DNA from 3 places in the Caldanaerobacter subterraneus subsp. tengcongensis MB4 genome. Region 2 is predicted to be linked to each of the others. Evidence: riboswitches for the same ligand, from Rfam matches in the RefSeq annotation. Region 2 holds a riboswitch; each other region holds the start of a gene.
What was found. Region 2 has a riboswitch for S-adenosylmethionine ahead of TTE_RS08660 (methylenetetrahydrofolate reductase). Riboswitches for the same ligand answer to the same signal wherever they lie in the genome.
Positions count from the first base shown of each region.

Region 1: it holds a riboswitch for S-adenosylmethionine, as region 2 does, so the genes downstream of both, metK (methionine adenosyltransferase) here and TTE_RS08660 (methylenetetrahydrofolate reductase) in region 2, are expected to answer to the same signal.
Region 3: it holds a riboswitch for S-adenosylmethionine, as region 2 does, so the genes downstream of both, TTE_RS10275 (homoserine dehydrogenase) here and TTE_RS08660 (methylenetetrahydrofolate reductase) in region 2, are expected to answer to the same signal.

Region 1 is NC_003869.1:499,016-502,984, reverse strand. Features, by position in the region: gene TTE_RS02335 (SF1B family DNA helicase RecD2) at 1-1,200, opposite strand, end outside; gene metK (methionine adenosyltransferase) at 1,393-2,580, opposite strand; SAM riboswitch class I at 2,633-2,742, opposite strand; gene TTE_RS02325 (rubrerythrin family protein) at 2,838-3,341, opposite strand; tRNA gene TTE_RS02320 (tRNA-Tyr) at 3,468-3,553, opposite strand; tRNA gene TTE_RS02315 (tRNA-Val) at 3,575-3,650, opposite strand; tRNA gene TTE_RS02310 (tRNA-Pro) at 3,655-3,730, opposite strand; gene TTE_RS02305 (phosphodiester glycosidase family protein) at 3,959-3,969, shown strand, end outside.
Region 2 is NC_003869.1:1,748,439-1,752,407, forward strand. Features, by position in the region: gene TTE_RS08655 (homocysteine S-methyltransferase family protein) at 1-849, opposite strand, end outside; gene TTE_RS08660 (methylenetetrahydrofolate reductase) at 863-1,768, opposite strand; SAM riboswitch class I at 1,832-1,931, opposite strand; gene glgP (alpha-glucan family phosphorylase) at 2,114-3,736, shown strand; gene TTE_RS08670 (glucose-6-phosphate isomerase) at 3,766-3,969, opposite strand, start outside.
Region 3 is NC_003869.1:2,074,390-2,078,358, reverse strand. Features, by position in the region: gene TTE_RS10290 (Na+/H+ antiporter NhaC family protein) at 1-117, opposite strand, end outside; gene TTE_RS10285 (universal stress protein) at 139-1,281, opposite strand; gene rd (rubredoxin) at 1,381-1,539, opposite strand; SAM riboswitch class I at 1,677-1,786, shown strand; gene TTE_RS10275 (homoserine dehydrogenase) at 1,862-3,142, shown strand; gene TTE_RS10270 (homocysteine synthase) at 3,168-3,969, shown strand, end outside.

The DNA.
Region 1 (3,969 bases), 1.2 Mb from region 2:
CTCTTCCGTATAGGTATACTCTAAAAGCCTGTGAATGGTCTTTGCCTCTTTTCCCGTTGCTTCAGTTATCCTCTTTGCCGCTCTTCCTGTAGGAGCAGCAAGGGCCACTTTTTTATTGGCTTTTTCAAAAATCCTTATTATACAGTTTATAATCGTAGTCTTACCCGTGCCAGGTCCTCCTGTTATGACCACGACCGAATTCTTTATGGCTTCTTCTACCGCCAATTTTTGAGTTTTCTCTAAAACTATTCCTGCTTCTTTTTCAAAATCCCTTATTTCTTTTTGCACGTCTATTTTGAGGTCTTCGCACTGGGTCACTGTCATTGTAAAAAGCCTTTCTGCAGTATGAAGTTCTGCCACATAATAGGGGATGTAATAAACCCCTACTGTTTCGTCCTCAAACCTTTCTATGTGTATTTTTTCATTTTGAGCTAAAAGCACAAAAGCATCCTCCACTTCTTCTTCGCTTACCTCGAGGAGCTGGGCAGTTTCTTTTTTTAAGAGTTCTTTTGGCACATAGGTGTGCCCATTTGCAGCGTACTGCATTAAAACATACCTTGCCCCTGCAGAAATGCGGTATGTGGAATGCGGGTCAATGCCCAAGCTCTCCGCAATTTTGTCAGCAGTCTTAAATCCTATGCCGAATATGTCATCAGCAAGTCTGTAAGGATTTTGCTTGATGATTTCTATTGCATTATTCCCGTATTCTTTGTATATTTTTATAGCCATATGGCTAGAAATCCCGAATTGATGTAGAAACACCATTACTTCTTTTATTCCCTTCTGCATCTCATAAGCTTCACTTATTCTCTTTATCTTCTCATCGCTTAAACCTTTTATCTCCCTCAACCTGTGAGGCTCTGTCTCTATAACATGAAGAGAGTCAAGCCCAAATCTTTCTACAATCTTTCTCGCGGTGACAGGGCCAATCCCAGGTATCAGGCCTGATGCTAAAAAGCGCTCTATCCCTTCCAGGGTATTGGGAGAAAGAGTCTGGTAATTGATAACTCGTATCTGGTCTCCGTAATCAGGATGGACTACCCATTCCCCCTGCACCTTTATTCTCTCTCCCACCGTAACAAAGGGCATTACACCTACAGCAGTCACCATATCCCCTTCAATATCCAATTCCAGAACCGTATACCCGTTTTGCTCGTTTCTAAAGATTATCTCTTCTACTACACCCTCTATTTCTACCATGGCTTTTCCACCCGTTAAAGATATTTTACAACTTAATTTTAACCTATTTAGAGGAGGATATAAAGGGTTTAGGCCTTTTATTTTTGTCAAAACTAATGTATAATATATTTTAGCGGAGCGGTTTTAAAAATCTCTGGCGTTACAAAAAATATATAAAAAACGCCACAAGCCCGGGCAAAACCCGGGCTTTAACTATATTCCTGCTAATTTTCTCAATATATCTACTCTATCTGTTTTCTCCCACGGCAGGTCCAAGTCATGTCTTCCAAAGTGGCCATAAGCAGCAACCTGCCTATAAATAGGTCTTCTCAAATCCAAATCTCTTATTATGGCTGCAGGCCTTAAATCAAAAACTTTCTTTACAATTTCTGATATTTTTTCATCAGAAATTTTGCCTGTCCCAAATGTGTTTATCTCAACCTCCAGTGGTGTTGCCACACCTATTGCATACGCCACCTGTACTTCACATTTCTTAGCGAGACCTGCCGCTACGATGTTTTTAGCCACATACCTTGCCGCATAACTTGCTGACCTGTCAACTTTTGTTGGGTCTTTCCCTGAAAATGCGCCGCCTCCATGCCTTGCGTATCCACCATAGGTATCTACTATGATCTTTCTCCCTGTAAGGCCGCTATCTGCTTGGGGACCTCCTAGCACAAACCTGCCAGTAGGATTCACAAAAATTTTAGTGTTCTTGTCCATCATGTTTTCAGGAATAATCACATTTACCACATGTTCAATTATGTCTTTTTCTATCGTGTCATGGTCAACCTCAGGAGCATGCTGAGCTGAAACCACAACAGAGTCGACTCTGACAGGCCTGTCTTCCTCGTACTCTACTGTCACCTGAGTTTTTCCATCAGGTCTTAGATAGCTCAATGTGCCGTTTTTCCTGACCTCAGCCAATCTTCTGGCCAGCTTGTGAGCCAGCATTATGGGCATTGGCATGAGCTCTTCTGTCTCATCGCAGGCAAAGCCTATCATGAGGCCCTGGTCTCCAGCGCCAATTGCCTCGATTTCGGCATCTGTCAGCTCTCCTCTTCTTGCTTCTAAAGCCTTATTCACTCCCATGGCAATGTCTGGAGACTGCTCGTCAATGGAAGTGATTACAGCACAGGTGTCTGCGTCAAAGCCGTATTTTGCTCTGGTATAGCCTATATCCCTTATGACGTCTCTGGCTATCCTGGGAATGTCCACATAGCACTCTGTAGTAATTTCTCCCATTACCAGAACCAAGCCGGTAGTTACAGCTGTCTCACATGCCACGCGGGCGTAAGGGTCTTTTTTTAAAATTTCATCCAAAATGGCATCTGAAATCTGGTCACAGATCTTGTCAGGATGCCCTTCAGTGACTGACTCAGAAGTAAAGAGTCTACGCATCTTCTTCCCTCCTTAAGAGCAAAATAAAACCCCTTCTAAAAGAAGAGGCATACCCTCATCTTTCAGAAGAAAAAATCTTCTGAGAGAATTGGCACCTTATCCTTAAAAGGACAGGTTGCCGGGTTTCATCGGGCTCTTTCCCTCCACCTCTCTTGATAAGAGCGTGTTATTAAATTTTCTGCTGTCTACTATATCACACTTTACAAGGTATGTCAAATATTTTTGTAAAAACAAAAAAGCGCGCTAAAAAGCGCACTTTAAAAGGCTACAAATTTTTCTTTTGGCACCCCGCAGATAGGACATTTTTCTGGAAGCACGTCTACTGATGTATATCCACATACAGGGCATATGTACACTTTAGAAATTTTTAAGTCTTCCCCTTTTAATGCTGCTTCTTTTGCCTCAGCGTAAAGTTTTGCATGTATCTTTTCTGCTTCAATAGCATAATGAATGCTTTTTTTGGCTCCTGACTCCTGCTGAAGTTCTGCAACAGCGTTATACGCAGGATACATCTCCTCTACCTCAAAAGTCTCCCCTTCAATCGCTTTTTCTAAATTTTTTACTGTGTCCCCTACTTCGCCCAGGGTTTTATAGTGATTTGTGGCATGCACCAGTTCTGCATAGGAAATAGCCCTGAAAAGTTTGGCAATATTAGGCTTGCCTTCTTTTTCTGCCACATCAGCAAAAATTTGATACCTCATGTGAGCCTGGCTTTCTCCTGCGTAAGCATCCAGTAAGTTTTTCTTTGTCATCTCTCTCATAAAAATTCCCCCTTGCAAAAATTTATCATGAGAAAATTAGTTTCTAAAAAATATTATACTACTTTCTTTTTTGAAGTCAATAAGGTAAAATAAAAAAGACCTTAAAAAGGTCTCATAAATTAAAAATGGTGGAGGGAGATGGATTTGAACCATCGAAGGCATACGCCAGCAGATTTACAGTCTGCCCCCTTTGGCCGCTTGGGTATCCCTCCACGCTTTTATTTAGTTTGAAATGGTGGTCGCGATAGGACTCGAACCTATGACCCCCTGCTTGTAAGGCAGGTGCTCTCCCAGCTGAGCTACACGACCACACTGGTCGGGATGGGGGGACTTGAACCCCCGACCCCATGCTCCCAAAGCACGTGCGCTACCAGCTGCGCTACATCCCGACCGCAGTAGCAAGATAAATTATAATAAAAAAATTGAATTTAAACAACAGGTATAAAACCTTAAAAACAGCCATTTTCCTCGCTTATACTCTTTTATTCTCCCTCTTTTTAAAGAATGCGCCAAATTTAATTAAATCTTAATATTTGTGTAACACGACTGTAATATACCTGTGGTATAATTCACCTGTAGAAGAAAATATATTCAACAAAGGAGGAAGAAAATTGAAAATATTCTCAAG
Region 2 (3,969 bases):
CTTTTTTACCAGTTTTATATAGTATGGAGTAGTACCGCAACAACCTCCTACTATACAAGCGCCTTTTTCAACAAGTTGTGGAAAGAAACTGGCAAATTCCTCAGGTTTTAAATCGTAAACTGTTTTCCCGTCCCTTATGACAGGCATACCGGCATTCGGCTGAGCAATTATGGGAATACGCGCCACTTGAGCCATCTTTTCAACAACTTTTACCATTTTATCCGGCCCTGTAGAACAGTTAACTCCTATTGCATCAAGTCCCAAACCCTGTAGACTTACTACTACCGTCACAGGGTCCGAACCCATAAGTGTTCGTCCGTCTTCCTGAAAAGTCATGGTACATATGACCTTCATATTGGTGTTTTCCTTAGCTGCTAAAATTGCAGCTTTTGCCTCCAACATATCTGACATGGTTTCTATGATCACAATGTCTGCTCCTGCTTTTTCAGCGGCTACTACCACTTCCTTGAAAACCTCATAAGCCTCATCAAAAGTCATATCTCCAAATGGAGCAAGAAGTTCACCTGTTGGGCCAACAGAGAGGGCTACTGGACGATCTCCCGCCGCCTTTCTCGCTATTTCCACCCCTTTCGTTACAATCTCTTCTACTTTGTCCTCAAGTCCGTATTTTGCAAGTTTTATTCTGTTTGCCCCAAAAGTATTAGTCTCTATGACTTCGGCTCCAGCCTCAATATAGGCTTTGTGTATGTCAAAAACCACCTCAGGCATTTTTAAGTTTATATACTCAGGGCATTCCCCGGCTTTAAGTCCCCTTTCCTGAAGCTGTGTCCCCATAGCACCGTCAAAAACGACAACCCTATTTTCACATTCTTTAAAAATATCTACCACTTTCATCCCCCCATTACTTCGTCTCAGCCTTTTTAGCACTTATAGCTATTCCTTCCACTTTAGAGATTATATCAAAAACAAAGTCTACACTTCCCATGGGCATTATGTGAATCCCCGCAACTTCACTTTTTATGTTCTTTATAAACTCGGCGGATAAGTTTATTCCTTCCTCTTTTCCGCCATGTTGGAGCCTTTTTATAACTTTTTCTGGTATTTCAATCCCTGGCACTTTCTCCATCAATCTTAAAGCCATTTTATAGCTTTTTAAAGGCAGTATTCCCACAAGGACAGGTACTTTCAGATCTTTTACTTTGTCCAAAAACTTAAAAAGAATCTCCTCATCATACACCGGTTGGGTCTGTATAAATTCAGCTCCTGCTTCTACTTTCACATGCAGCTTTTCTATGGCCTCATCCCTCAAGTCATTCGGATTGGCAGTAGTTCCTGCACAGAAAGAAGTAGGATAATCGAGCTTATTCCCATTGTAATCAAAACCTGAATTCAAAGCTTTTATAATCTTCAAAAGGCCTACAGAATCTACATCGTAGACTCCCCTCGCTTGGGGTGTATCTCCCAAAGAAGGATTATCACCGGTTAAAGCTAGTATATTTCTAACCCCCAGGGCGTAAGCTCCTAAAAGCTCTGATTGAAGCCCTATGAGATTTCTATCTCTGCAGGTTAGATGAAAAATAGTTTCAATGTTAAGGTGGTCCTGAAGTATATGCGCCAAGGCTATGGGGCTCATCCTCATATTTGCCATCGGTGAATCAGTTATATTGAGAGCATCTGCCACACCTTTAAGTTTTCGAGCTTCCTCGATAGTTTTAGTTACATCTATCCCTTTGGGGGGAGAAATTTCCACAGTTATTACAAATTTCTTTTCTTTAAGTTTATTACACAGCTTTTCATTTTTCAACATTTAATGCCCCTCCTTTTTTAAAAATAAAAAAGTCCCTTCGCTAAAAGAAGAGACTACAAGAATCTCTCATCTTTCAGCGAAACCGCTGCAGGAATTGGCACCATGCCCTAAGGCTGGTTGCCGGGTTTCATCGGGCCAGTCCCTCCACCTCTCTTGATAAGAGATTTTAAAGTATTAAATTGTTAAAATTATTTACTCTTTATCATACTACCTTTTTACTTTTATGTCAATAGAAAATTTTCAATTTCATCCGCTCCTCCATTTCTTTTTTGTGCAAACACTTGCATAACCAGAGGTTTAATATTATAATATAGTTAACTACTGTTGCAAATAAGGAGGATTAATATGGAAAACAAAAAACTGCCAAGAGTAGCTTATTTCTGCATGGAATACGGCCTTGAATCTAACTTCAAGCTTTACGCTGGAGGTTTAGGCATTCTAGCAGGGGATTACCTTAAAGCCGCAAAGGAAATGGGTCTTCCAGTCGTAGGGATAGGAATACTTTGGAAACAGGGTTACACTGAACAGCATATCGGTGAAGACGGCTATCCTTACGATGCATACCGCAATTATACCCGCAATTACGACTTTTTAAAAGACACAGGGGTAAAGGTCAAAGTAAAGATAAGAAATAAAGATGTCTACTGCAAAGTCTGGCTAGTGGATAGTTTTGACAATGCCCCTTTATACCTCTTAGACACAGACATTCCTGAAAACGGCGACAGATGGATAACAGGCCAGCTTTACGGATGGTTTGGTGAGGAAAGGGTTGCGCAGGAGATTGTGCTAGGAATTGGCGGTGTAAGAGCTTTAAGAGCCTTAGGAATTGATGTTGACATCTACCACTTCAACGAAGGGCATGCAGTTCTGGCTGGTATTGAGCTTATAAGAGAAAAAATGGAAAATCAAGGGATGTCTTTTGAAGAGGCTTGGGAAGCCACCCGCAAAGAAATAGTTTTTACAACTCACACCCCTGTAAAAGAAGGAAACGAATCTCACGACTTGGAACTTTTAATGTACATGGGAGCAAACAACGGGCTTACTATAGAACAGTTGGCTCAAATAGGTGGGGTACCTTTTAACATGACTGTAGCAGGACTAAGACTTTCTAAAATTGCAAACGGTGTATCAAAATTGCATGGCCAAACTGCTAACAAAATGTGGCAACATATAGAGAACAAAGCCCCCATCATTTCTATAACCAACGGAATTCATAGAGGTACGTGGGTGGACAAGAGGATAACAGAAGCTTACAAAAAAGGAACAGGTCTTTTGGAAACCCACAACCTTTTGAAAAAAGAGTTAATAGATTTTGTATATAAAAAGACAGGAGTGAAACTAGACGCAGACAAACTCCTTATAGGTTTTTCAAGAAGAGCTGCTCCTTATAAAAGAAGCGACCTTATCTTCACAAATGAAAAGGCCATCGGTGAATATTTGAGAGACAGAAAAATACAAATTGTCTTTTCAGGAAAAGGCCATCCATTGGACGACGTGGGCAAAGAAATTGTCGCAAGAATTGTTAAGATGACAAAGAAATACCCTGAAAGTGTAGTATTTTTGGAAGACTATGATATGACGATCGGGAAAATGCTCACTCGCGGCGCAGACGTATGGCTTAACAACCCAAGAAGGCCTCTTGAGGCAAGCGGTACATCGGGCATGAAGGCTGCAATGAACGGCGTTTTAAATTTGAGCATCCTCGATGGCTGGTGGCCAGAAGCCTGCATTGATGGAGTAAATGGTTGGCAATTCGGAGATGGGTTTGAATCAGACAACTTTGAGGAACTTGACAAGCACGATGCAGAAGCTCTATATGATGTGCTTCTCAATAAAGTAGTACCCACCTACTACAACGATAAGAAAAAATGGGAAGAAATGATGAAAGAAAGTATAAGAACTACTTTTGAAGCCTTTTCTGCAAACAGAATGCTTCAAGAATATTATGACCTCATGTATACCAAATAAAAAGTCCGGGTGAATGCCCGGACTTTTTACTATCCTCTTAATCTCCTTTCTAGTTCTTCCCTTTCTTTTTCAAATCCTGGTCTTCCTAAAAGTGCAAACATGTTTTTCTTATAAGCTTCTACTCCCGGCTGGTCAAAAGGATTAACGCCATTTATATATCCGCTTATTGCACAAGCCATTTCAAAGAAGTAAACTAAATTTCCAAAGTAGAAAGGAGTTATTTCTGGAATGTT
Region 3 (3,969 bases), 330 kb from region 2:
CATATAGCTTATAAAAAGAGGAATATAAGGTGGTTTATGGAAAAATAGAACCATTGTCATGGTGAGAATTAATGTGAACAGAAAAATTGAAAGGGAAAATCCAAATTTGTTCTGCATTTTTCATTACCCCTTGAGCTTTTATTTTGTGTAAGGAATTACGTGTATCTCGATATTTTTAGCTTTTTTAATCAATTTTATTACAGTAGAGCCTCTAAACAAGGTCTGAAGCCATGACCTCTGAGAGTGTCCGATTATTATTTGGGTTATGTGCATTTTTTTAGCAAACTTCAAAAGTTCATCGGAGACGCTCTTTCCTCTTAAGGTATAAACTTCTGCACCTAATTGCTTTGCGAGCATAAAATGACTTTCTAAAACTTCTTTGTCTTTTTCAGTAAGTTTTGGTGCCAAAAAATGAGTGCAGTCCACGTATACGACAACCCAGTCACACTTAAATCTTCTCGCCCTTCTTGCACCTCTTCGTATGAGTTTTTTAGATAGAGGATTTGGCGTTATGCATACCATTATTTTCTCATTTGTTTCCCATGTATCCTCTATTCCGTGCTCTTTCATGTATTCTTCTAACTCCAGGTCTACTTCTTCAGCGGTGAGTCTTAACATTAATTCTCTTAAAGCACTTAAATTGCCTTTTCTGAAAAAATTAGAAAGACATTCATCCAGTTTACTTAAGGGGTATACATCCCCTCTTTTTAGTCTGTTTATCAGAGCATCTGGAGTTAAATCTACTGCTACAATTTCATCTGCGTTATCTATTATGCTGTCAGGTACTGTTTCTCTTACTGCTATTCCTGTGATCTGCTGAATTATATCGTTTAAGCTTTCTATATGCTGTATATTTAGGGTAGTGAGCACGTTTATTCCGTGTTCCAGAATTTCTTGGACATCCTCATACCTCTTTTTGTGTTTTGAACCAGGAGCGTTGGTATGGGCTAGCTCGTCAATTAGAACTACTTCGGGTTTTCGTGCTATTATAGCATCTACGTCCATTTCTTCCAATATCATACCGTGATATTCAATTTTTTTCCGAGGTATTATTTCTAAATTTCCTATTTGAGCTTCTGTGTCCTTTCTTCCATGGGTTTCTACATAGCCTATTACGACATCCTGCCCCCTTTTGAGACGCCTATTTCCTTCGTTTAACATAGCATAAGTTTTTCCAACGCCAGGAGCGTATCCCAAGAATATTTTCAGTTTTCCTCTTTGCTCTTTTTTTACAATTTCCAAGGCTTCTTCAGGAGTAAGCCTCCTATAACCTCCACTCATTAAGAATAAACACCCTCCAAGAATTTTACTTAGAGTAACTGCATAAAATTATAATCACATTTTCACAAAAAATCAACAAAAATAGGGAGCAACTGCTCCCTACATCTTTTCAAACAGGTCTTTTCCTGCCCCGCAGTCCGGACAAACCCAATCATCTGGCAGTTCTTCAAAAGGAGTGCCTGGTGGAATCCCCTGTGATGGGTCTCCTTTCTCAGGGTCGTATATGTATCCGCATACTGTGCATTGCCACTTCTCCATAAAAATTCCCCCTCAATCTTTTGCTTTATTATAACAGAAATTAGTAATAAAAGCAAGGGAAAATTTTTTCTTGACTTTAAAATTTCAAAGTGATAATATAGATTACAACGCATAAAATTTAATAAAATGGCTCAATCCTCTTATCAAGAGTGGTGGAGGGACTGGCCCGATGAAACCCGGCAACCGGCACGTAAGTGCTTGGTGCCAATTCCTGCAGGTTGGGGTTACCCAGCCTGAGAGATGAGAGGAGAGGCCGAGTAATTGTGATTACTAGGCCCTCTTCTCATTGAAGAGGGCCTAAGAATTTTTCTGGAGGTGCAAAATGAGGGTAAAGATTGGGTTGATGGGACTTGGAACTGTTGGGACAGGAGTATTTAAAATAGTTAATTCTAGAGGGAGATATATCAAGGAGAGTACGGGATTTTATCCGGAGATAAAGAAAGTGCTTGTGAAGGATTTGCACAAAAAGAGAAAAGTCGATGCAGCAGGGCTTTTGACTAATGATCCTCGGGAGATTTTGGAGGATGAAGAGATAAAGGTGGTGATAGAGGCTATAGGCGGAATTTCTCCTGCTTATGAGTACGTCAAAAAGGCACTTCTCTCTGGCAAGCATGTGATTACGGCAAATAAAGAGCTTATCGCAAAGTACGGAGAAGAGCTTGGGAGCATTGCAGCAGAAAAAGGGGTGTACTTAAGGTGCGAAGCCAGTGTAGGTGGAGCCATACCTATACTTCATCAGATAGACAGGCTAAAAATTACAGATGAGATGGATTTCATTGGTGGCATTGTAAACGGGACTACTAATTACATTCTAACAAAGATGGGAGAAGGCAAAAGCTATAAGGAAGCTCTTAATGAAGCCCAGGAATTGGGCTATGCTGAGGCTAACCCTGATTACGATGTGAAAGGCTTTGACGCAACTTTTAAGCTTGGCATACTTGTAAAAAGAGTCTTTGGCGTAAGTGTCCCGGTAGAAATTATACCTCGGAAGGGGATAGAGGAAATCAAAGAGGAAGACGTAGAAAGAGCAAAAGAATGGGGGTATGAGTTTAAACTTTTTGCATGGGCAAAGAAATTTAAAAATTATATTTCGGCAGGAGTGGAGCCTACTTTAATTCCGGAAAATAGTTTGCTTTCAAAAGTGAAAGGGGTCAATAACGCAATAATACTGAGGGGAAGTAGCTTCGGGGAATATGTCTTTATAGGAAGAGGGGCAGGAGAACTTCCCACTGGAGATGCAATAGTTGCTGATTTGATAGATATACTCATCAATTATAAACTGGGCAGTAAATCTGAAGTTACAGGAGTCAATTTTAGAGAAGAAAGTTTTACTGATACCTTTTATATAAGGCTGAAGCTCAAAAAAGACAATGTATGTGGCTTAAAAGAGGTTTTAAAGCTTATAAAAAGGAATTGGGTATCTATTGAAAAGTCATCATTTGGTGGGAATGGTTTTACCGCTATAGTGAAAGTAAACGGGACAGTGGAAGGGTTAAAAGAGCAATTAGAAAAAGTAGCTGTACTGGAGGCTGTTTTTAAGGTTTTGCCTGAAGAAAATTTAAAAGAGAGAAGCGAGTTTGAAAACTTGGTAGAAGTAATGTAAAAATTTAGGAAAGAGGAGAGGAAGAATGAGGAGAAAATACGGTTTTTCTACTATAGCAATTCATGAGGGATGGGAACCTGACCCTACTACTGGTGCAGTAGCGCTGCCAATCTACCAAACTACCTCCTTTGCCTTTAAGAGCACGCAGCATGCAGCAGACTTATTTTCTCTAAAGGAAGACGGATATATTTACACGAGGATGATGAATCCCACTGTAGACGCTTTTGAAAGGAAAATGGCTGCATTAGAAGGGGGAGTAGGAGCGCTGGCAGTAGCTTCAGGGCAGGCTGCTATAACTATAGCTGTTACAAATATTGCAGGGGCTGGAGATGAGATTGTAGCTTCTACGAATCTCTACGGCGGGACTTATAACCTTTTTGCCTCTACCCTTAAGAAATTTGGTATAAATGTGAAGTTTGCAGATCCAAGTGACCCTGAAAATTTTAGAGAAAAAATAACGGAGAAGACCAAAGCTTTATACGTAGAGACAATTGGCAATCCCAAAATTGATGTGGCTGATATAGAAAAAATAGCATCAGTTGCTCACAATGCAGGTATACCCCTTATTGTAGATAATACTTTTGCAACTCCATATCTTTCAAGGCCTATAGAATTTGGGGCAGACATAGTAGTCCACTCAACCACAAAGTTTATAGGAGGGCATGGTACTTCTATCGGAGGTGTAATTGTGGACTCTGGAAAATTTAATTGGGCGAATGGCAAGTTTCCAGAGCTTACAGAACCTGACCCCTCTTACCACGGGATAAGGTATGTGAAAGAGTTTGGAGAGAGGGCTTATATAGTCAAAGCGAGAGTGCAGCTTTTAA